Regions from separate parts of the Arthrobacter sp. 2RAF22 genome, predicted to be linked through region 1. Evidence: riboswitches for the same ligand, from Rfam matches in the RefSeq annotation. Region 1 holds a riboswitch; each other region holds the start of a gene.

Region 1 (5,813 bases):
TGCCGCACCTGCTTCCTGCCGGGTGCCGCCTTGGAATGCAGGCTCGAGCCGCATCTCGGCGCCGCCCAGGACGGAGCTGAATTCCTGGTCGTGGGTCACGGAAACCACGGAGGTGCCGGCGTCGAGCAGCTCGGACAGGAACGACGCAAGCTCAGCCCACGTGTTCGCGTCCTGGCCGAAAGTGGGTTCGTCCAGCACCAGGACGCGGGGGTGCGCGGCGAGCACCGTCGCCACGGATAGCCGCCGTTTTTCGCCCCCGGAGAGCGTGTACGGATTGGCGTCCACGAGATGCCCCAAGCGCAGCCGTTCCAGCAACTCGTCCACCCGTTCCTCGCCATGGCCAAGATGCTTGGGGCCGAACATGAGCTCATCGAGGACGCGGCCGGTGACGAACTGGTGCTCGGGCTCTTGGAACACAGTCCCGATGCGGGAGATCAGCTGCTGGGCCTTCCACTTGAACGGGTCGGGGCCCGCGCCGTCGCTGAGCCCGACGGCGGCAGTCACCGCCCCGGATATCGGCGCCAACAGCCCCGCGAGGGTCAAAGCGAAGGTCGATTTTCCGGCGCCATTGGGACCGGTGATGGTCAGTGCCCGCCCGGCAAACACTTCGGCGTCGAGTCCGGACTGCACAGGACGCGGGGCGATCGTTTTGAACCCCCGGCGCCGTGTCCGTTCGCGGGACACCGCAAGCTCCTGGGTGGCGAGCAGCAACTCGCCCCCATTCCGGGAGCTCCCCGCCCCGGAGTCGGCCGCCGGTCCGGTGCCTGTTCCCGAACGTGGCCGGGTGGCCGGCACGTAACCAGGCACCCAGACGCCCGCAGCAGTGAGCATGTCCCTTGCTTGCGCCAGAACCGTGTCCGGGTCGCCGTCCAGAAGCACCGCCGGCGTCGAACCTCCCGCGGAGGAGGAACTGCCCGGCTGAAGCACCACAATCCGGTCCACGAGGTCTTTCCAGACCGATACCCGGTGTTCCACCACCACCAAGGTGGCGCCGGTCTTGTCCAGGCAGCGGCCCACGGCATCGCGCACTTCCAAGACGCCGGCCGGGTCAAGGTTGGCGGTCGGCTCGTCCAGGAGGATCAAGCCGGGCCGCATTGCCAGTATGCCGGCGAGCGCAAGGCGCTGTTTCTGCCCGCCCGAGAGGGCCGACGTCGGGTGGTCGAGCGAAAAGTTGCCGCTGGCACTGCCACCGGCACTCCGCAGCAGCCCGACGTCGTCGAGCGCTTCATGGACCCGCTTCCAAATCTCGTCCCGCGGCACGCAAAGGTTTTCGGCGCCGAACGCGACGTCGTCGCCCAGGCGGGAAAGCACCACCTGGGTTTCGGGGTCCTGTTGCATGAGTCCGGCACGGCCCCGCTGGGCCTTCGGGGAAACGCCGTCCACCAGCAACGAGCCGGTCTCGTCGGCGTCGTCGCCTTCCTCGCCCAGCACGCCCGCCAGGGCATGGAGGAACGTCGACTTGCCTGCGCCCGAGGGGCCAAGCAGCAGGACGCGCTCGCCCGGACGGATGTCCAGGTCCAGGGCGTGGATGGCCTGCGTGGTGCGGCCGGCGTGCCGCCAGCCCCAGCCCTGCGCGGAAATGGCGGCGGGTCGCACCACGGCAGAGGTGCCGGAATCAGGACTGGGCATCAGGAAAAGACGGGCTCCGAGGCGGCCTTGCGTGACGCGAACGCGCTCAGGACACCGGTCCTGGCCAGGCCGCGGGTAGCGATCCAGGACAGGGCACCGGCAATGACGGCGCCGGAGATCGTGCAGAACACGATGTACGCGAGCTTGTCGACCGGTTCGTAGGCGATGTTCCAGCCCCACGGCAGGAAGGAGTCGTTCAGGCCGCAGAACAGGCCCGCACCGGCACCGGCCAGCAGGGACACCGGCAGGTTGAACTTCTTGTACATGAAGGCCAGGAAAATGAGTTCCGCACCGAGGCCCTGGAGCAGGCCCGAGATCAGCACCGTGGTGCCGTACTGGGAACCCATGATGAGCTCGCTCGTGGCGGCCACTGTTTCGCAGAAAATTGCCGCACCGGGTTTGCGGACGATGAGCATGCCCAAGACTGCCGGAATCATCCAGCCGCCGGCGATCAGGCCGCTCAGGGGCGGGTAGCCGGCGGACATAGGTGTTGCAACCAAAGCCATCTGGTCCCATGCCCAGAAGATCACGCCACCGGCGATCGAGATGAGTGCCGCCACGACGATGTCCACGACGCGCCAGTTGTAACCAGGCTTGGTGAGGCCCGGCCTTGCAGAAATACCAGTCATTTTGTCCTCCTGAGGAACAGGAGGGGAAAGTGTTCCCGGTTGCCTGCGAGCGGCTTCCGCCGCGCCGGTCCGGACACTATGAGAACTCGACTCCCTTGCGCCGGTACTAGCCGGATCAGGTTCGAGGGTCTGCGGCTGTCCGCACTCTCAGCGCCCGTCCTCCGTGCCGCATTGCTGCGTGCCCGACGGCGGCGCTCCCCTGTCGTTATCAATCCACCCTTTTGGGCGTGGTTCAGTTTACACCTTGGCGGGGTTGCGGGCGCTGTGTTGGCGTCCGCGGAACGGTCACAAACACGCGGAGACGACGGATTCTGCTGGATCACTCGCCGGGTGAGCGCAGGCCGGCCCGGAATGGCGCGGGCGGCCGCAGAAACTGGGACAATGATCCAGCAGAATGTGACGCGGCAGAGCGGGCAAAGGAGCGGTCTTGGCAGGCAATGGCGAAGCGAACAGCACCACGGTGGCGGAACCGAGGCTCGCCGCAAGCGTGATCCTGGTCCGGGATGCCGCGGTTCCCGGGGGCTCTCAAGGTGCGGCGCAGGCTTTGGAGGTGTTCGTCCAGCACCGGGTTTCCACGATGGATTTCGCCGCGGGCATGGTGGTCTTCCCCGGGGGCCGGGTGGACCAGATGGACAGCTCCGGCTGGGACTTCGCGGACGACGTCGTCGAGCAGCACGCCGCCGCATGGCACCGGAGCAGCATCGCCGTCGAACCTGCCTCCGCCAGGTTCAACGCCGGCCGGGTGCTGGCGGCCGCGCAGCGTGAGGTGTTCGAAGAGGCCGGGCTGAAGCTTGACGCCACCACCCTCCGCCCGTGGGCCAACTGGGTCACTCCGCAGGACCAGCCCAAGCGCTTCGACACGTACTTCTACCTTGCCTGCCCGGTTTCCGGTGCCGAGCCAAGGCACCAGACCACGGAAGCGTCGTCGTCCTTGTGGACACCCGTCCGCGGAATCCTGGACGCCGAAGTCGCCGGAACACTCAAGCTCATGCCGCCCACGCTTGCGCTGCTGGATGAGCTCGTCGCCCTCGGCACAGTGGAAGCGATACTGGCCGAGGACCGTGACATCGTGCCTGTCCGTCCAAAGCCCGGGGCCTTGGAGGAGTTCTTCCGGCAGAGGCGCCAAGCTCCATCCGTTGCTCCGGAACTGCCCTGAAGTGGGGTTAGGCTGGGGACGGTCCTGTTTCCACCCGCAAGGAGTCCCGGAATGAACCTCCTCATCAAACTGCTCGGCACCGGCGTGAGCATCGGCGCTGGCTTTGTCGGCACCAAGCTCGTCAATGCGCTGTGGGAAAAGTCCACCGGCAAGAAACCTCCCAAGGGTCACGATGATATGGAGGCAAGCCTGCGCTCTGCACTGACCTTCGCCCTGATTTCGGCGACTGTCAGCGCCGTCATCCAGGTTTTCGCAAGCCGCAGTACCCAGCGCGCCATCTCGCGTTTCTCGAAGACACAGGACATCGTCTAGGCTGACGGCCCGCCGTTGGCGCCTTGAGGGCCTGGGCTCCCGCCGTTCCCGGTGTGGGGAGTTGTCGGGTCGGCTTGGGCTTTCTCCGCTGCCCGTTGACCGGCGGCCCGCAGCACCACGGCCTCGAGTTCGTCGATGCTCAGCAACTCGGGGTGCAGGTGCTTGGTCCGGTAGCCTGCGCGGCCCACCATGTGTGCGGACACCGGCACCGTCAGCAGTTGGAAGATCCAAGCGACGGCCAGGATCGGCCACACCCACCATTCGCGCATCTGCAGCCCGATGGCTGCCAAGACGAGGAACAGCCCGAGCACTTGCGGCTTGGTAGCTGCGTGCATGCGGCTCATCAGGTCCGGGAAGCGCAGCAGGCCGATCGCCGCGCCCAATGACATCACCGCACCGACAATCAGCAGCACCGCGGTGACGGCATCGATGACGGCGTCCGCTCCGGTGGCGTCAGGAGTCATTGACCTGTCCTCTCCGGTCGGCCACGAAGCGCGCCACCGTCACCGATCCGATGAAACCGATCAGCGTCAGCGCGACGAGCAGCACGAGGTTGTTGGGGTGCCTGTTGACGGCCATGTCGATGGCCAATGCAGCACCCAGTATGGCGAGCAGCACGTCCGAGGCGAGCACCCGGTCCAGCAGGGACGGCCCGACGGCGATCCTGTAGATCGCGCCGGCGGCGGCGAGGCTAAGGACCACCGCCGTGACGATCAGCACGATGTCTTTCACGAGCGAGCTCCCCTCGTTGCAGGCCAGCCTTCGGCCTGGAGTGCGTCCATTTCCGCCTGGGTACCCATGATCCGGATCAGCGAGGCCTCCGTGTCCTGGACTTCCTTGCGCAGCTTGGCGGTGTCCACATCGTTGCGGACATTGAGCCCATGGATATAGAGCGTGGACGTCGAGCGGTCCACCTCCACCACCAAGGAACCCGGAATCAGCGAAATCACGTGCCCTGTTGCGGTCACCATGAGGTCGGAATGGCTGCGGAGGGGAACAGCGACGACGGCGTTGGTTACCAAGGGCCCGCGGAAGACCGCGAGGTACATGACCTGGAAGCTCGCGGCCACCACTTTGCCAAGGAACACGACGGCGAAAGGAATGGCGCGCAGCACGTTGAATCGTCCGCTGAGCTCCACTGGAGGCAAGTAGAAGACCCTGGCTACCACCACGGCGATCAGCGCACCGAATACCAGGTTGCCGGGGCTGAAGTCCCGCCAGAGCGCACCCCACACGACCACCAGCCAGACCAGCAGGGGCAACTCGGTGCGGAACGAAATCCGCTTGCGGCTCACTTGCCAACCCCCTGCAGTGGGGTCGACGCACCCGGCGCAGCGATGCCCGGGACTTTGGCATTCTCGCCGAGCACGGAATGGATATACGCCGTACGGTCCAGCATCTGTTCCGCGGAGTTTCCGGCCAATTGGAACAGCGGACCTGCGAAGACTGTCAGCGCCACGCCAAAGACCACCAGCGCGGCGGTTGGCCCCACCATGGTCCTCGGAAGCAGGCCGACGGCGGCAGTGTCCTTGAGGACGGCGGCCGGGTAGTCAGCGTCCTCGGGCTTCCGCCAGAATGCGCGGTTCCAGACGCGGGCAATGGCCAGCAAGGTCAAGAGGCTCGTGACCACCCCGCCCACCACCAAGGTAATGGCCAGTGGTGTCCCGAGGGCGATGCCTGCCTGCAGGAGTCCGAGCTTCCCCAGGAACCCGGAGAAGGGCGGGATTCCCGCGAGGTTCATGGCCGGAATGAAGAACAAGAGCGCGAGGAGTGGAGACAGCTTTGCGAGCCCACCCAGCCTATCCACCGACGAGCTCCCACCGCGGCGCTCGATCAAGCCGGTCACCAGGAACAGGCTCGTTTGGACAGTGATGTGGTGGGCCACATAGAAGACGGCGGCAGCAAGCCCGGCTACGGAAGACATGGCAAGCCCGAACACCATGTAGCCGATGTGGCTGACCAAGGTGAAGGAGAGTAATCGTTTGATGTCGCTCTGGGCTATGGCACCGAGAATGCCCACGAGCATGGTGAGGAGCGCAACCACCATCAACGGGGTGTTCAAGGTATCGCCCGGGAACAGCAGGGTC
Region 2 (5,813 bases), on a different contig from region 1:
GCGGACGAACTCGGCCATATCCCGACCGTCAGGCAAGTCCACCTTGTTCAGGACCACAAGCTTGGGGCGCTCGTTCAAGGGGACCACTTCGCCGTCAACGCCGGCGTAGCTCATGTCCACCGCGTACTTGTCCAGCTCTTGCTCGATGATCGCAAGATCGGTGAGCGGGTCCCTGTCCGCTTCCAAGGTTCCGCAGTCCAGCACGTGCACCAGCGCGGCGCAACGCTCTACGTGGCGCAGGAAGTTGTGGCCGAGGCCCTTGCCCTCGCTGGCGCCCTCGATCAGCCCGGGAACGTCGGCGATGGTGAACCGGACGTCACCGGCCTGGACCACGCCAAGGTTGGGGATCAGGGTGGTAAACGGGTAGTCGGCGATCTTGGGCCGCGCCGCGGACATCGCCGCGACAAGGCTCGACTTGCCCGCGGAGGGGAAGCCAACCAGCGCGATGTCTGCGATGGACTTCAGTTCCAGGACGATGTCGCTGGACTCGCCTTCAATACCGAGGAGGGCGAAACCGGGCGCCCTGCGCTTCTGCGAAGACAACGAAGAGTTACCAAGGCCGCCCATGCCGCCTGCGGCGGCGACGAACTCGGTGCCTTCGCCGACGAGGTCAGCAAGGACGACGCCGTCCTTGGTCTTGACCACCGTGCCGTCCGGGACGGGAAGGACGAGGGTTTCACCGTTCTTGCCGCCCCGCCAGTCGCCCATGCCCGGGCCGCCGTTGGTTGCGTGGCGGTGCGGTGCGTGGTGGTAATCAAGCAGGGTGGTGGTTTGGGCATCGACGCGCAGGATGACGTCGCCGCCATTGCCGCCGTTGCCGCCGTCGGGTCCACCGAGGGGCTTGAACTTCTCGCGCTTAACAGAAACACAGCCGTGGCCGCCTGTTCCGCCGGATACGTGAAGTACTACCCGGTCTACGAAGGTCGCCACGTGTTTCTCCTCTATGTGGAAATTACTGCTTGAAGTGCGTGTTGCGCCGCTGTTGCGCGGCCGCCCGCCCTAGTAAATTCTAGTGCGGTTAAAAAGACAGATGGAGCGGGCCATACGGCCCGCTCCACCCGTTCAGAACGTGTTATTACTCTGCAGCTGCAGCAGCAACGATGTTCACTACGCGACGGCCACGGCGAGTACCGAACTCAACCGCGCCTGCCTGCAGGGCGAACAGGGTGTCGTCGCCACCGCGGCCGACACCGGCGCCCGGGTGGAAGTGGGTGCCGCGCTGGCGGACGATGATCTCGCCTGCGGAAACGACCTGGCCACCGAAGCGCTTTACGCCGAGGTACTGGGCGTTGGAGTCACGACCGTTGCGAGTGGAGCTCGCGCCTTTTTTATGTGCCATTTGAAATGCCTGCCTTTAAATTCTGGGGAATCTGTTGAAAACCTGAACAGCAACCAGTGGTTACTTGATACCGGTGATCTTGATCTTGGTCAGTTCTTGACGGTGACCCTGGCGCTTCTTGTAGCCGGTCTTGTTCTTGAACTTCTGGATGACGATCTTCGGACCACGGAGGTCTTCGAGGATCTCAGCCGTAACCTTGACCTTGGCCAGATCCGCAGCTGCGGAGGTGACCTTGTCACCGTCCACCAGGAGCAGTGCGGGCAGCTCAAGGGTGCTGCCGGCTCCACCGGGGACGCGGTTCAGGGTTACGTAGTCTCCAACGGAAACCTTTTCTTGGCGGCCGCCTGCGCGGACAATCGCGTACACCACTTGGGCACTCACTTCTCTCGACGTTTATTACTAAATTTGCGTGCGGAACCCCGATCCAAAAACGGGCCTGGTTCACGCTGTGCCTCAACGCCGTGGACTCCGGTACGGAATCCATGAGTCATCCCTCGAATAGTTCTAAATGAAAGGTCAGTTCCAAATGAACGGTTTCTAGGGGCATAACCCAAGTGTTGGCGTAAGCACCGAAGATCTAGATTACGCTAGTTTCGCCTTCGGCTGCAAATGAGGCCAGGTCCGGAGGCTGCCACGTGATGGCTGCCACAGACTGGCTATGCCGCCATCCGGTACCGTGCCCGTCCACCTTACCCTGCCGGCCGCGAAAAGCTCGGATCCTCACGCCGACACGCTGCAACGCCTGCGGGGGCAAGCCGCGTTCCGGTGCCTCCTCCCCGGAAGACCGGCTCAGCCGTGCAACCTTGGAGCATCGAAGAACGCCGTTTCATAGCGGCAGGATTGGGCAAACGCCTCCATCATCGCTGTGCACTCCGCGGGCGACGCAACCTGCGCGGCGGCATCCGTGATGTCGATCGCCTTGCGGGTGGCCTCCGCGAACGCCTCGTCCGCGTAGGTGCGCAGCCAATCCGCATAGGGGTGCTCGTCCGATACTCCGGCCTCGACAAACCCATGGTGGAGCCGCTGTCCCACCTCGGCGTACAACCAGTAGCAAGGCAACACGGCAGCAACCAGCACCGCATAGCTTCCCGACGCCGATGCCGCCAGCAAGTGGTCCACGTAGGCCTTGGTGACCGGGCCCAGCTCTCCGCTCACCTGGCGTCCACTGAGCCAATTCCGGTGCAGCTCGGATTCGACTTCAAGGCACATCTGCGAGCCGCGGGCCCAGAACAGCTGTTCGGTTTCACTCGGAGCGAGGGCGCTTGCCCGTGCCAGGACCCTGGAATAGCCGTTGAGATAGATGGCATCCTGGGACAGGTAGTAGCTGAACTGCGCTTCGCTGAGACCACCGGATTGCAAGTGCTGGATGAAGTCCAAGCCATAAATGGCTGCCAGTTCCGTTTGGGCGGCGTCCCACATCCGGACGGCGAAGTCCCCCGGTTGAAGGGCCTGCTGGAGCGCGTGGAAATGATGGATCGGCCCGTTGCCCTTCCCTACTTCCAGCACCTCGGACCGGGTCAGCGCCTCCTGGAGCCAGGGCTTGACGACACGCAAAGCAGACTCCCAATCGCCGAGCCGCGCCTTGGCCGTCGCCATCGCCGACGACAGGGAACATCCCGTCCCATGGCTATTGCGGGTCTCCACCCGTTGGCCGGCGAATTCCACCACGTCCTGGCTCAGGACTCCCCCGGTATTGACCAGGGCATCGGGGCAGCCGGCTCCCTGCAGATGGCCCCCCTTCACCAGGACGGTGTTTCCGCAGCTAGCGGCCAGGCGCTTGCCTTGCTCCAACGCCGATGCCCAATCAGTGGCAACAGGCTCGCCAAGCAGCATGGCCAATTCCGGAAGGTTGGGGGTCACCAGGTCTGCGAGGGGCAGCAGTTCCCGCAGTGCGGTTTCAGCGGACTCCGCGAGGAGCCTGTCGCCACTGGTCGCGATCATCACTGGATCCAGGACGACGACGGCGGGGCGCGCCTCGCCGAGCCAGCGGCGGACTTCGTGGATGACCGCCGCGTCCCCGAGCATGCCGATCTTGACGGCATCAACCGTGATGTCGTCGCTAATGGCGTCCAATTGCTGGCGCAGGAACTCCACGGGAGGCACATGGACGCCAGTGACGCCCTGTGTGTTTTGTACAGTGAGCGCCGTGATGACGGCCATGCCGTAGCCGCCATTGGCCGCAATGCTCTTCAGGTCTGCCTGGATCCCAGCACCACCTGAGGGGTCCGAGCCGGCGATGCTGAGGACCCTGGGGATGGGGCGCTGGATGGCCTTGAGCGGGTAGACAGATGATTGCGCCGAAACAGTCATGCGAGACATCCCTTCGCCGGTGCTAACCGGACAGGTTCAACGGGTCTGGTCTCAGCCGGCTCGGTGCGCGGCACCCCGTGTCAGTCCCCTAGCTTAACCCTGATCACGCCTCGCCCGCTGAAATCGCCCATTGCAACCGGACTGCCAGGGTCGGCGGATTGGCCCACAACGCCGAAACCCCGGCGGTTTCCACAGGAGCGGAAACGGCCGGGGCTTAGGCACGGTACTGCGTTCAGAGTTCGGACTTCGGCACACCGACGCCGAGGATGATCGGTTCCGCTGCCGCCGTCGGCTTCGTCGGGGCGGCGTCTGCCGCCTTGGCCTCGTGCGCGGCCCCACCGGAAGCAGCCGCGGCAACCTCGTGGTGCTCCACGTTGGTGGCGTTGGCGGCACCCTGGGCCCGGCTGGCGCTACGGTTGCGTCGGCCTCGGCGTCCACGCGAACCCGAGTCCGGGGATTCACCGCTTGCAACGGCTGCGGGGGCCTCTGCGGGGGTTTCCTTGGCTGACGTTGACGTCGTGGCGGTGTCCGGAGCTTCTCCGAGGCCTGCGAATGCCTGTGCCAATAGGTCCAGGCTCATGGCAGGTGTGCCACTTGCAGCCTCCTCTTCGTGGTGGACGAAAGGCAACGCAACTTCCTCGCCGCCGAATCGCAGCACAGGCTTCGAACGTTCCTCGCCACTCGAAGCAGCGGCCGGAGCCTGGACCGGGGCCGCTGGGGCCCGGACCGGGGTTACTTCCGCTGCGTGCCCGTCGGCGAGCAATTCCGCCGCGTGGTGGAGCTCGTCGTCGTGCAGGTGGGCAGCGTGGGCTGCAGCCGCGATGGTGGCAAGGGCTGCGCGGGTGGCTGCCTGCCGGTTCGGGTCGGTGGATTCCACAGTGTGGACCGGCACCGAAGGGGTGACGGGCAGTTCAGTGGTCCCCGGCCCCGTGCCGCGGCCGCGGCGACGCTTGCGCTGCTCGGGGCGGACGGCTGGCTGTGACTCCGTGCGCGGGTGGTGGTGTTCAGCTGCCACGACGTTGGCCCGACGGTGCTCCACGGGCTCGTCGTGCGTGACGATTCCGCGCCCTGCGCACGTCTCGCACTGCTCGCCGAAGACCTCCAGCAGGCCGGTGCCCATGCGCTTGCGGGTCATCTGGACCAATCCAAGCGAGGTCACCTCGGCGACCTGGTGCTTGGTACGGTCCCGGCCGAGGCACTCGACCAGGCGGCGCAACACGAGATCGCGGTTGGATTCCAGGACCATGTCGATGAAGTCGATGACGATGATTCCACCGATGTCGCGCAAGCGGAGCTGGCGGACCACTTCCTCGGCAGCCTCAAGGTTGTTCTTGGTGACGGTCTCCTCGAGGTTGCCGCCGCTGCCGGTGAACTTCCCGGTGTTGACGTCGACAACCGTCATGGCCTCCGTGCGGTCGATCACGAGCGAACCACCGGAGGGCAGGAAGACCTTGCGTTCCAAGGCCTTGTGGATCTGTTCGTCCACACGCCATGCCGAGAAAATGTCCTGGTCCGAGGTCCACTTCTCGAGGCGTCCCACCAGGTCCGGCGCCACGTACGTGACGTAGGCCTCGATCGTGTCCCAGGCTTCATCGCCGGAGACGATGAGCTTGGAGAAGTCCTCGTTGAAGACGTCACGGACAACCTTGATGGTGAGGTCCGGTTCGCCGTACAGCAGTTCCGGAGCCAGGATCTTGGTGGACGTGGACTGGCTTTCGATGCCTTCCCACTGGGCCCGCAAGCGGTTGATATCGTGCGTCAGCTCTTCCTCGGAAGCACCCTCGGCGGCGGTGCGGACAATAACGCCCGCGTTCTCCGGGAGGCGGTCCTTGAGGATTTTCTTCAGGCGGTTGCGCTCGACGTCGGGCAGCTTGCGGGAAATTCCCGTCATTGACCCGCCCGGTACGTACACAAGGTAGCGGCCGGGAAGTGAAATCTGGCTCGTCAGGCGTGCGCCCTTGTGGCCCACCGGGTCCTTGGTGACCTGGACCAGCACGGAGTCGCCTGACTTCAGGGCGTTCTCGATGCGGCGCGGTTTGCCTTCCAGGGTGACGGCATCCCAGTTGACTTCACCGGCGTACAGTACGGCGTTGCGGCCGCGCCCGATGTCTACGAACGCGGCTTCCATCGACGGCAGCACGTTCTGGACCTTGCCCAGGTAGAC
Region 3 (5,813 bases), on a different contig from region 1:
ATGGGCTCCATGAAGAAAATGCTCATGATGATGCCGGGTGCGCAGAACATCCGCCAGCAGCTGGAGCAGTTCGACGAGCGCGAAATCGATCGCGTGGAGGCGATTGTCCGCTCCATGACCCCGCACGAGCGTCTGGCTCCGAAGATCATCAACGGCTCCCGTCGGGCCCGCATCGCCCGTGGTTCCGGTGTGCACGTCTCCGAGGTCAACGGCCTCCTGGAGCGTTTCGCGCAGGCCCAGAAGATGATGAAGAAGCTGGCCCAGGGCGGCGGCATGCCCGGGATGCCTGGCATGCCCGGCCTCGGTGGCGGTTCCCGCAAGGCAAGCAAGAACGCGCCCAAGAAGAAGGCCCGTTCCGGAAACCCCGCCAAGGCTGCCCAGGAACTGCGCGACGCCGAGAACAAGCGGGCGAACGCCGTCCGCACCGGCGCGGCATTCGGCCAACCATCCGGCGACTTCGACCCCTCGCAGCTGAACCTGCCCAAGGGCTTCGACAAGTTCCTCGGTAAGTAGCCGTCCCACCCAACTGGCTAGCAGTAGGTGTCGTTTTGACCCCTCAGAACGACAACAACTGCTAGTGAGTTGGGTTGTCAGCCCCGTGCCATAGGCTGGGGGGATGCAAAAGCAGCGCGTCGTGTTCGTCCATGGAGCAGGCACATTCGGCGCTGCGGCGTGGCCGAAACAGCATGGCATGGCGCTGGCGTACGATGCACTGTTCCTGAAACGCCACGGCTTTGATGCGCAGACCGAGCCTTTGGAATCCGATGTTGCAGCCGATGTGGAGATTATCCTCGAGTGCCTCGGAGCTCGGGAGGCCGCATCGGCCCCCGGCCCCGCGCGTGGGGGCCATGTGGTCGCGCACTCGCAAGGCGCGATTTCCGCCATGTTGGCCGCGGTGGAGCGGCCGGACCTGGTCCGCTCCCTCGTGCTGGTGGAACCGGCTTGTCTTTCCTTGACAGCTGAATTACCCGCCACCGCGGCGTACCGGGCACTCATGGAGCCGTTGTTCCGGATCCGGCACGAACTCAGCGATGACGATTACCAACGCGAATTCGTCCGCAGGGCGTTTTCTTCCGAGGCGGCTGTCCTCAGCACCCCGGAGGCCCGGCGAACCGCGCGACGCCTGCGGCTCCAGGCTCCGCCGTGGGAAGCGCCCCTGCACATTGTGCCGGGAGTTCCCACGCTTGTGCTGACCGGTGGTTGGGAACCCCTCTACGAAGAGATCGCCGGCTACTTGCAGGAAACCGGCGCCCTCCACCGCGTTGCGGCTGGAGGACACCGGCCTCATGACTCAGTTGAAGGAGACCGGATCATCCGCTCCTTCATCGCGGATGTCAGCCGCGCCGGATCAGTCCAGGCTTCCTGATCAGTTCAGGTTTCCTGACGCCGCCTCACGTTTTCCTGCGGGAACCTCAAGCTCGGGCAAGTAGACCTTGCCCCCTGATGCCAGGAACTCCTCGCTCTTTTCGCGCATGCCGCTATACATTTCCGCGATGGCCGCTTGGGAATCGGCCGAGCCGTATTCGTCGCGGATGTCCTGGCTAATGCGCATGGAGCAGAATTTTGGTCCGCACATGGAGCAGAAGTGCGCCGTCTTGGCCGGTTCTGCCGGGAGTGTCTCGTCGTGGAACGATTCTGCCGTGACCGGATCCAACGACAGCGCGAACTGGTCACGCCAGCGGAACTCGAAGCGGGCCTTGGACAGCGCATCGTCGCGTTCGTGGGCGCCGGGGTGCCCCTTGGCCAGGTCAGCGGCGTGGGCGGCGATTTTGTACGTGATCACGCCGGTCTTGACGTCGTCCTTGTTGGGCAGGCCCAGATGTTCCTTCGGGGTGACGTAGCAAAGCATCGCGGTTCCGTAGCGTGCGATCTCCGTCGCGCCGATGGCGGAGGTGATGTGGTCGTAGCCCGGGGCGACGTCGGTGACAAGGGGGCCCAGCGTGTAGAACGGCGCGCCGTCACACAGCTCCTGCTGGCGCTCCACGTTCTCCCGCACCAAGTGGAACGGGATGTGTCCGGGGCCTTCGACCATGACCTGCACGTCGTACTGCCACGCGCGCTTCGTGAGCTCGGCCAAGGTGTCCAGCTCGGCGAACTGCGCGGCGTCGTTCGCGTCCGCCGTTGCGCCCGGGCGCAGTCCATCACCCAGCGAGAACGCGACATCGTACTTGGCGAAGATTTCGCAGAGCTCGTCGAAGTGGGTGTAGAGGAAGTTTTCCTCGTGGTGGGCCAGGCACCAGCCCGCCATGATGGAGCCGCCACGGGAAACGATGCCCGTCACGCGGTTCGCGGTGAGCGGCACGTACCGCAGCAACACGCCGGCGTGGATGGTCATGTAGTCCACGCCCTGCTCGCACTGCTCAATGACGGTGTCGCGGAAGATTTCCCACGTGAGCTTGTTGGCTTCGCCGTTGACCTTCTCGAGGGCCTGGTAGATGGGCACGGTGCCGATCGGTACGGGGGAGTTACGGATGATCCATTCGCGGGTGGTGTGGATGTCATCGCCCGTGGACAGGTCCATGACGGTGTCGGCGCCCCATTGCGTTGCCCACTGCAACTTGTCCACTTCTTCGGCGATGGAGCTGGTGACGGCCGAGTTGCCGATATTGGCGTTGATCTTCACCAGGAACGCCTTGCCGATGATCATCGGTTCGGATTCGGGGTGGTTGATGTTGTTGGGGATGATGGCCCGGCCGGCAGCGACCTCGCTGCGGACGAGTTCCACATCGCAGTTTTCGCGAAGTGCCACGAACTGCATTTCGGGCGTGACGATGCCCTGTTTCGCGTAATGCATCTGTGTCACGGTCTTGCCGTCGACGGCGCGGCGGGGCACCGGCTGTGCCCCCTTCCACTCCGCGGAGGCGGCGCCGCGGCGCACGGCCGACTTGCCGTCGTCGAGCAGGTTCCGTTCGCGGCCGCTGTAGGCCTCAGTGTCGCCGCGGACTTCGATCCACTCGCTGCGGAACGGTTCGAGGCCCACCACGGGATCACTCCCGGGTCCGGCGGTCCGGTACACCTGGAACGGGGCGTTGGCCTCGCCGTTGGGGGACGGTTCGAGGGCGATTTCCGTCACTGGAACCCGGATTCCCGTGTCGGCATCCTCCAGGAACGCGAGGGAATGCGACTTGAGGGATTGGGTCACATCGTGGTCCGATCCCTTTTGGGTAGGGCTCAGCTGTGTTTCTTTGGTGCTCAAAGGATTACTCACTTCCTTCGCCGGCATTACCCGGACAGGTTCAACGGTCGCAGGCTGCATCAGCCCGATCTCAGCCCTTGCAAGGGCCCCCGTGTGGTCGTAGACGAAGCTACCACAGCTGCCAGCGCTTGTGACAGATGTGACCGCGCCGGCGAAGCCCCCGGGAACTAGGGTGGAATCATGGCGGAAATCATCGAATTCAGCGGCGCCGTCCTCACCGGGCCGGAGGAGGAACGGCGCGGCCTCTGGTCGGTCGACGGACGGCTGACCTTCGTCCGGCCCCTTGCGAAGCCCGACGTCGTCCTGGACGGTTGGGTGCTTCCCGGCCTGGTCGACGCGCATTGCCACGTTGGCTTGGGCAAGGGCGGAGCTGTCGACGAGGAGACTGCCCGCCTGCAGGCGACTGCGGACCGGAATGCCGGGACCCTCTTGATCCGCGATGCCGGATCCCCAAGCGACACGCGCTGGCTGCAACGCCGGGCGGACATGCCGAGGATCATCCGCGCGGGCAGGCACATCGCGAGGCAACGGCGGTACATCCCCGGGCTGGCCGAAGAGGTGGAGCCGGAGGATCTGATGGAGGCAGTCCGCAAGCAAGCGCGGTCCGGAGACGGCTGGGTCAAGATCGTGGGGGACTGGATCGACCGCTCCGCCGGGGATCTCGGCCCGTCCTTTCCGGCCGCCGTCGTCAAGGACGCCGTCGCGGCCGCACACGACGAGGGGGCGCGGGTGACCGCCCATTGCTTCGCCGAAGGGACAATCGATGACATGCTCGACGCCGGGATCGACTGCATCGAGCACGCCACCGGATTGTTGCCCCACCACATTCCCCGGCTGCTGGACCAGGATGTGCCGATTGTCCCCACGCTCATCAACATTGCGACGTTTCCGGACATCGCGAAGCAGGCTGAAACCAAATTTCCGCGCTACGCCGCCCACATGATCGCGTTGTGGGAGGGCAGGCATGAGCGGGTCCTTGAGGCGTTCGACGCCGGAGTGCGGGTGTACGCCGGAACCGACGCCGGAAGCGTCATCAAACACGGCCGGATCGGCGAGGAGATCCTGGAACTCCAGCGGGCGGGTCTTCCGGCGGCCGCCGCCCTCGATGCTGCCTGCTGGTCCGCCCGTGAGTGGTTGGGTGCCGACGGCATCAGCGAAGGCGCCAGCGCAGACGTCGTGCTCTACGCAAAGGATCCCCGAGCGTCCCTAGAGATCGTGCTGCAGCCCGGATGCACCGTTCTGAGGGGACACATTTCAGGAAGCGCCGGGCATTAGGAATAAATTGAAGCTTCAAGTAATTTAGATACATAGAGGTTGCCGAAGGGCGGCGCCACAAAAAGCCGGGAGTTTCACATGACCATCACATCCAGCCAGGATCTCCTTCCTGCCGAACTCACCATGGGCACTGTCATGCTCAAAGTGGGGGACATGAAGCTCATGGGCGACTACTACCAGCGGGCGCTGGGGCTGGACGTTGTCGCCGAACAGGACGGCGGGCTCTACTTCGGCCGGCTAGGCAAGCCGTTGGTGCACCTCGCGCCGGCCGCTGGTCTCCAGATCCCGGACCGCGGAGAGGCCGGACTCTTCCACACGGCGCTGCTTTTCGAGGACCAGCCCTCGCTCGCCGCAACTGTTGCCTCCGCCGCGCAGTACGAACCCCACGCCTTCGTCGGCAGTGCCGACCACTTGGTCAGCGAAGCCTTCTACTTCACCGACCCGGAGGGCAACGGCATCGAACTCTACTACGACAAGCCCCGTGAAGGCTGGGAGTGGAACGGCAGCTCGGTCGTGATGGACAGCTTGCCGCTCCCGCCGCAGCGCTACCTCCAGCAGCACCTGAGTGAAGCGGCCGTGACGGGCCAGCATGGGGCGGGCGCCGGCGTCGGGCACGTCCACCTCCAGGTGGGCGACGTGAAGACCGCCCATGATTTCTACGTCGACACCCTCGGCTTCGAGCAGACCGCCGGCTGGCACGGGCAGGCCCTGTTTGTCTCCGCGGGCGGCTACCACCACCACATGGCCATGAACGTGTGGAACAGCCGCGGTGCAGGCCCGCGCAAGGACACCCTCGGCCTCGGCGAGGTGGTCATCGAAGTGCCGTCAGGAAACGACGTCGGCGCGCTCGCCGATCGCCTCAAGGTAGCGGGCATCGCCTCGCACCACACGGGCCAGGAGCTCCGCTTCGAGGACCCGTGGCGCAACCGGCTGCGGGTCGCGGTCCGCTACGCTTGATCCGACGGCGTGGCGCATCTCGGCCGCTGCGCCGCAGCTCCGTTGGCACGACTGAATGAGAGTACTTTCCATGGGCTTTGCTGAAATCTTTGTTGCCACCCACGATGAAGCACTCAAGAGGGCCGCCGCCCTGGAGAAGGGCAGTGACGTATCCGGCGCCGCGGTGCGGATCCCGGGAATCAGCGATTTCGAAGTAGAACAGCTCGGAGACCTCGCGGGCACGGCCGTGCACGCAGGCGGGGCCGACTATGAGCTTGCTTTGGTGGACGTCACCAGCGACGCCTTGCTGGGCGTCCCCGAAGCGATGGTGCGTGCCCTGTCTGAGCTCCTCAGCTACGAGACCGAAGGCGAAGGAAACGTCCTCGACGACGTCGCCGAACGCTGG
Region 4 (5,813 bases), on a different contig from region 1:
GAAGGACTTTTCTGCGATCTCGTGGGGTGTTTCGTCCGAGGAAATGGTTTCCTCGGGTTCGATCGTTTCGGTTCCGTCTGTCAGAACTTCATGGGTGTGCAATTCACTCACAGTGGAGTTTTCCTTATTCATTTGGGCTGCGCTGCGTGCTCAACGGTTGTGGCAGGGCCGTTCCGGAGCACGGACGGGCGCAAGCAAATCCAGTGGAAGCCGATCGCGGGCTATCTAAATACTGGCACTGGGGACCAGCTGGTGTATCTCAAGATCGCGTAGGGGCGGGCTTGTTGATGTCAAAAAATTAACTGAATCAACGACCGGGCATCCATTACTACTCACACAGTCTAGCGTCTGGGCGCAATAAACCCCGGATCGCGGCCGCGGTCCTGTGAACTGATTGCGCTACTGGAGCAGTTCGAAGGTGATTTGGCGGGTGGCAATGTCCGCGTCAAGCAGTTTCACGCGGACCTTCGTACCGGACTCCATTTCGCCATCGCAACGAGCGGTGACCGCCGGCTCGGCGATCTGGACGATGCCGGAGGGGCCGTGGGAGTTGCCGTTCCCATTCCCATTCCCATTCCCGTTGTGGCCGTTGGTGCTGTTCCCGTTCCCGTTTCCGTTGTTCTTGGCAGGCTTCGATCCGGAAATCACCACGGCGTCGAATTCCTGTCCGACGTGGTTCACCAGGAGTGCGGCCTCCACCGTGTCCAAGGCGAGGCGCTCCATTTTGGCGGCAAGCTGGTCGGATGACGCCATGATCTCCGGCAGGCTCGGCAAAGCATCCCGGGCCCATGCAGGGATCTCCGTTCCGTTGCTCAGTGCTTCGCAGATGACCAGGACAAAACGATCGACCAGCCGGCGCAACGGCGCAGTGGTGTGGGCATATGGTGCGCCGATGGCTGACTGCATGACGCTGCCCGGTACTTCGCCGTCGAAAGGCGTGTAGCCGGCGCCCCGGAAAAGCAGCCCCGCGGAATGGAGAATGGCCAATTGCCGGGGGTCTTTGCCGTCGAGGGTCCGTAGGTACTCGCCGTAGCTGGTCCCCTCGGTCCAAGGCTTGCCGAGCGCCCCGGCCTGCCGTTTGAAATGGAGCAGCGAGCGCTCATCGGGAGCGGGCATGGTGCGCAGGATTCCAACCTTGCCGTCGAGCATCAGCTGGGCCGCCGCCATCCCGGTCATGAGCGAAACCTGGGCGTTCCAGTCCTCGACGGGCAGCGAGGGAGCTGCGACGATCCTGTACCCCCCGCCGTCGGGCAGTTGGACGATTTCTTGTTCAGGCATGTTCAGGCTCGCTCCGCCGCGGCGGCGTTCGAGTTCCACCCGTTTGAGCCCGACCTCCTTGAGCAACTGCAGGACGGGATCAGCTGTCCCGGAATCGATCGCGGACTGGACGCCCTTGTAGTTGAGCTTGGCGCGGCTGCGTACGCTTGCCCGGCGAACTGAGACGGTGCGGAACTCTGCTTCGGCATCGAGTTCGAAGTCCCACACGAACGCTCCGCAGTCCTGGCCCGCCAGCAGGCTTCCGGCGTGCTCGCTGATGATCTCGGGGTGCAGCGGTATGCGGCCGTCCGGCGCATAGTACGTCTGTCCCCGGTGGCGGGTCTCGGCGTCGAGCGCTCCTCCCGGTGGCACAAAGGAGGGCACATCGGAGATGGCGTAGAGAACCCTGTAACCATTCCCGGACCGCTCAATGAAGAGGGCCTGGTCGAGATCCGTGGAAGAGGCCGGGTCGATCGTGATGAACGGAACGCCCGTGAGGTCCTGTGCCGGCAACCTGTGTCCTGAAACCGCGGCCTCCGCGTCGCGCAGTGCTTCAGCGGGATAACCAGCGGGCAGCTCGAGTTCGGTCCGAAGCGCCGCCAGTGCTTCCGCGAGCTGGTTCGACGTTTCAGAGACGTTCGGGGCTATGCGCTGATGTGACACGAAAGTCAGGGTAACTCCAAAATCTCCCGGCGTCTCGCTAGGCCGCCGCTGCGTCCAGTGCGGCCAGGAGTGCCTGGGCTGCCGCCGTCGGATCCTCGGCCTCGGTGATGGCGCGGACCACAACAATGCGGCTGGCGCCGGCCCTCACTACGTCTTCCACGTTGCTGAGATCGATGCCGCCGATCGCAAACCAAGGAAGCACTACGCCGCCGACCGTCTCTTCGTCTGCCTGCTTCACCGCATTGGCAGCGTACTTCACCAGATCGAGCCCGACGGCGGAGCGTCCAGGCTTGGTGGGCGTGGCCCACACAGGCCCGACGCAGAAGTAGTCCAAGCCGCTGCGGCCAGGCGACGCGGCGATGGCTGCGTCAATCTGCTCCGGCGTGTGCGTGGAGAGGCCGATGATGGTGGGGTCGTGGAGCAGCTTCCGGGCCGAGCGCAGCGGAATGTCCTTTTGGCCGATGTGGAATACCGGCGCGCCCGACAGGGAAGCGACGTCGGCGCGGTCGTTGACTGCCCAGAGGCGCCCGTGACGGTGCGCCACGGATTGCAGGATCTCCAGGAGTTCCAGTTCCTCTGCCGCTTCGATGGTCTTGTCGCGCAGCTGGATGATGTCCACGCCGCCCTCGAATGCGGCATCGACAAACTGCTCAAAATCACCCTGTTGCTTGCGGGCGTCGGTGCAGAGGTAGAGGCGGGCGGTGGTGTGGACATCGTGCTGGGTCATGGAAACAGAGTAGTTCCTCTAAACTGGGCTGGTACCGCGGGAGCCGCGGCGGCAGTCACAATCGCCGCGCGGCTGAGAGGGCTTCAGCGCCGACCGCTTGACCTGATCCGGCTAGTACCGGCGTAGGGAAGGACTCCATGGACGAAGTAAACACCCAGCACGGGCCCCTGCACACAGACGTGGCGGTGATCGGGGGCGGCGTCATTGGCCTGGGCATTGCGTGGGAAGCCCGAAGGTCGGGCCGCTCGGTTGCCCTGATCGATCCCGCGCCGGCCAGCGGCGCTACTTTCGCGGCGGCGGGGATGTTGGCACCCGTCAGTGAACTGCACTACCAGGAAGAGGACCTCCTGGAGCTCATGCTCGAATCGTCGGCGTTGTGGCCGGACTTCGAACACAATGTGACCGGCTCACGAACCCGACGCAGCACGGGTTACCGGACGACGCCGACCCTCGCCGTCGGTGCGGACGCAGCGGACCGCCGGGCGCTCGCCGATCTTCGGGACGTCCAGCTGGCCCATGGCCTGGTGGTGGAATCCGTGCCGTTGCGCGAAGCACGGGAGCGTGAGCCGCTCTTGAGCCCGCAGATTTCCTGTGCCTTCGACATCCCGGGCGACCACCAAGTGGATCCTCGCCGGCTTTCGGCCGCGATTCTAGGCGCGCTGGCGGAGCACCAGCCCGGCGATTCGAGCTGGATTCCGGGGGCCGAAGGCGGTTTCGCGGTCCGGGACACTGCGGCGGGCCTCCTGTGGGAGGACGGGCGCGCCGTCGGGGCCGTGCTCGGCTCAGGCATCGAAGTGCTTGCCACGGAAACGGTGGTAGCCAACGGACTCGATGCCGCCCGCGTGAAAGGACTGCCGGATGGATTGTCGCTCCCGTTGCGTCCCGTCTACGGCGACATACTGCGGCTGCGCGTCCCGGACCACCTGCAACCGCTGGTCACCGCCACGGTCCGGGGAATGGTGCGCGGAGTGCCCGTCTACATCGTTCCCCGCGATGACGGGACCGTGGTGATCGGCGCGACGCAACGTGAGGACGGATTGTCGTCGTCCGGGGGATCGGCCAACCCGGTGTCAGCCGGCGGCGTCTACCAATTGCTCCGCGACGCCCAGGTATTGGTTCCGGCCGTTGCCGAGCTGGAACTCCTTGAAGCAACTGCCCGGGCCCGTCCGGGCACCCCGGACAACGCACCGCTGCTGGGCCGCGTCGAAGGTCGGGAAGGAACCGTGCCCGGCCTCATCGTGGCCAGCGGCTTCTTCCGCCATGGCGTGCTCCTCACTCCGGCAGCGGCAAAAATCTGCGTTGGACTCATGGATGGCACCGCCGATCCCCGGTGGAACAAATTCCGCCCGGACCGCTTCTCCCGCCCGCTCTCAACAGCAAGGGCTTCCGCAGACGGCCCATCGGCCGATACCTTAAATCCCCTTCTGAAGGACCACGCATGAACATCAAATTGAACGGCGCAGACCACACGCTGAGCGACGACGCTTCCGTCACCACCCTCGTCAGCCACATCACCGGACGCGTTGTGGATTCCAGCGGCCAAGCGGCCGACGGACGCAAGATCGGCGTCGCCGTCGCACGCAATTCCGAAGTGGTGCCGCGCAGCCAGTGGGCTGCCACCGCGCTCGCAGACGGCGACGAACTCGAAATCGTTACCGCAGTACAGGGAGGCTGAACCATGACCACAGCAAGCACTCACGAAGCAGGCACCCGAACCGATGCCCTGGTGATCGACGGTGTTGAGTTCGGCTCGCGCCTTATCATGGGAACCGGCGGAGCTCCGAGCCTAGACGGCCTCGGGGCAGCCTTGCTGGCTTCCGGCACCGAACTCACTACCGTCGCCATGCGGCGGTACTCACCGACGGAAACCGGTTCGCTGTTCCAATTGCTCGTAGACCACGGCATCCGTGTCCTGCCCAACACCGCCGGCTGTTTTACCGCCAAGGATGCCGTCATGACAGCCGAGCTAGCCCGGGAGGCATTGGAAACGGATTGGGTGAAGCTCGAGGTCATCGCCGACGAACAGACGCTGCTGCCTGACGCCGTGGAGTTGGTGGATGCGACGGAGAAGCTGGTGGACCGCGGCTTCAAGGTCTTCGCCTACACCAACGACGACCCCGTACTTGCGCTTCGCCTGGAGAACCTCGGGGCAACTGCGGTGATGCCGTTGGGCGCGCCTATCGGCACCGGCCTGGGCATCCTGAATCCCCACAACATCGAGCTGATTGTGTCCCGCGCTTCGGTGCCGGTAGTGCTCGACGCCGGCATCGGCACCGCGTCCGACGCCGCACTGGCCATGGAGCTCGGCTGCGACGCCGTGCTGCTGGCCACCGCGGTGACCCGCGCGCAGAATCCGGTGCAGATGGGCGAGGCCTTCAAACACGCGGTCATCGCCGGTAGGCTGGCGAAGCAGGCGGGCCGCATCCCGCGCAGGGAACACGCCCTGGCCTCCTCGGCCATGGAAGGCCGGGCCGAGTTCCTCTAGCGGCCGACGCTGGCCGCTCCGGGGATTCCTGCGAAGATTCCGCGTCTGTGAAGGAGCCCCGAATGGCCGGCAAGGACGACATTCTTTCCAGGTCCACTATTGACGACGCCCTGGCGGAGCTGCCGGACTGGCGGTATCGCCAGGGCGCCCTCGTCACCGCCTACAAGTGCCCGACGTCGGCTGCCGCACTCGAGTTGATTGCCGCCGTCGGGCGCATTGCCGAACAGCAGAACCACCACCCGGACCTGGACTGGCGCTACAACCGGGTGTTCATCCTCTACACGTCCCACGATGCCGGGAGCGAGGTAACGCAGCGCGACGTCCGGGCGGCTAAGAGCGTCAGCGAAGCGGCCGCGGAAGCCGGGGCAGTTGCCAAACCGGAAGCCACGCCATGAGCCGGATCTGCAGATAGAGCCGCAGCGCTGGTTAGAGCCTCAGCGCCGCGGTCAGCTGGGCGGTGTCGTGCCGCTTCCGATGGCGGCCCAGGAAGTAGGACGCCACGGCGGCCGCCACGGTCCCCAGAATGATGGGCAGGACCCACGGGATCCACGTCACGCCAGGCTGGTAGCCAAAGCCAAGTTGGATGAAGATCACCCAACTCAGCATGGCGACGGCGACCGAAACGCCGGCGGGCAGGGTGATTCCGTACGTTCCACGGTGTTTGTCAGTTCCCCAGACAAT

The links. A riboswitch is a leader RNA that binds a small molecule or an ion and turns the genes downstream of it on or off. The one in region 1 is predicted to bind thiamine pyrophosphate.
Region 2: it holds a riboswitch for thiamine pyrophosphate, as region 1 does, so the genes downstream of both, AB4068_RS14065 (bifunctional hydroxymethylpyrimidine kinase/phosphomethylpyrimidine kinase) here and AB4068_RS06535 (ECF transporter S component) in region 1, are expected to answer to the same signal.
Region 3: it holds a riboswitch for thiamine pyrophosphate, as region 1 does, so the genes downstream of both, thiC (phosphomethylpyrimidine synthase ThiC) here and AB4068_RS06535 (ECF transporter S component) in region 1, are expected to answer to the same signal.
Region 4: it holds a riboswitch for thiamine pyrophosphate, as region 1 does, so the genes downstream of both, thiO (glycine oxidase ThiO) here and AB4068_RS06535 (ECF transporter S component) in region 1, are expected to answer to the same signal.

Annotation. Positions count from the first base shown of each region.
Region 1 covers NZ_JBFRGL010000005.1:75,289-81,101, forward strand. Annotated here, with positions in the region: gene AB4068_RS06525 (energy-coupling factor transporter transmembrane component T family protein) at 1-1, opposite strand, end outside; gene AB4068_RS06530 (ABC transporter ATP-binding protein) at 1-1,629, opposite strand, end outside; gene AB4068_RS06535 (ECF transporter S component) at 1,629-2,258, opposite strand; TPP riboswitch at 2,333-2,469, opposite strand; gene AB4068_RS06540 (NUDIX hydrolase) at 2,686-3,414, shown strand; gene AB4068_RS06545 (DUF4235 domain-containing protein) at 3,466-3,726, shown strand; gene mnhG (monovalent cation/H(+) antiporter subunit G) at 3,723-4,190, opposite strand; gene AB4068_RS06555 (monovalent cation/H+ antiporter complex subunit F) at 4,180-4,458, opposite strand; gene AB4068_RS06560 (Na+/H+ antiporter subunit E) at 4,455-5,021, opposite strand; gene AB4068_RS06565 (Na+/H+ antiporter subunit D) at 5,018-5,813, opposite strand, start outside.
Region 2 covers NZ_JBFRGL010000019.1:9,056-14,868, forward strand. Annotated here, with positions in the region: gene obgE (GTPase ObgE) at 1-930, opposite strand, end outside; gene rpmA (50S ribosomal protein L27) at 1,076-1,339, opposite strand; gene rplU (50S ribosomal protein L21) at 1,400-1,708, opposite strand; gene AB4068_RS14065 (bifunctional hydroxymethylpyrimidine kinase/phosphomethylpyrimidine kinase) at 2,129-3,649, opposite strand; TPP riboswitch at 3,641-3,737, opposite strand; gene AB4068_RS14070 (Rne/Rng family ribonuclease) at 3,882-5,813, opposite strand, start outside.
Region 3 covers NZ_JBFRGL010000020.1:16,767-22,579, reverse strand. Annotated here, with positions in the region: gene ffh (signal recognition particle protein) at 1-513, shown strand, start outside; gene AB4068_RS14410 (alpha/beta hydrolase) at 617-1,366, shown strand; gene thiC (phosphomethylpyrimidine synthase ThiC) at 1,367-3,196, opposite strand; TPP riboswitch at 3,192-3,299, opposite strand; gene AB4068_RS14400 (amidohydrolase family protein) at 3,377-4,471, shown strand; gene AB4068_RS14395 (VOC family protein) at 4,550-5,428, shown strand; gene AB4068_RS14390 (hypothetical protein) at 5,499-5,813, shown strand, end outside.
Region 4 covers NZ_JBFRGL010000001.1:345,637-351,449, reverse strand. Annotated here, with positions in the region: gene AB4068_RS01530 (DEAD/DEAH box helicase) at 1-111, opposite strand, end outside; gene AB4068_RS01525 (RNB domain-containing ribonuclease) at 400-1,920, opposite strand; gene thiE (thiamine phosphate synthase) at 1,958-2,647, opposite strand; TPP riboswitch at 2,674-2,793, shown strand; gene thiO (glycine oxidase ThiO) at 2,785-4,089, shown strand; gene thiS (sulfur carrier protein ThiS) at 4,086-4,322, shown strand; gene AB4068_RS01505 (thiazole synthase) at 4,326-5,132, shown strand; gene AB4068_RS01500 (4a-hydroxytetrahydrobiopterin dehydratase) at 5,195-5,527, shown strand; gene AB4068_RS01495 (hypothetical protein) at 5,559-5,813, opposite strand, start outside.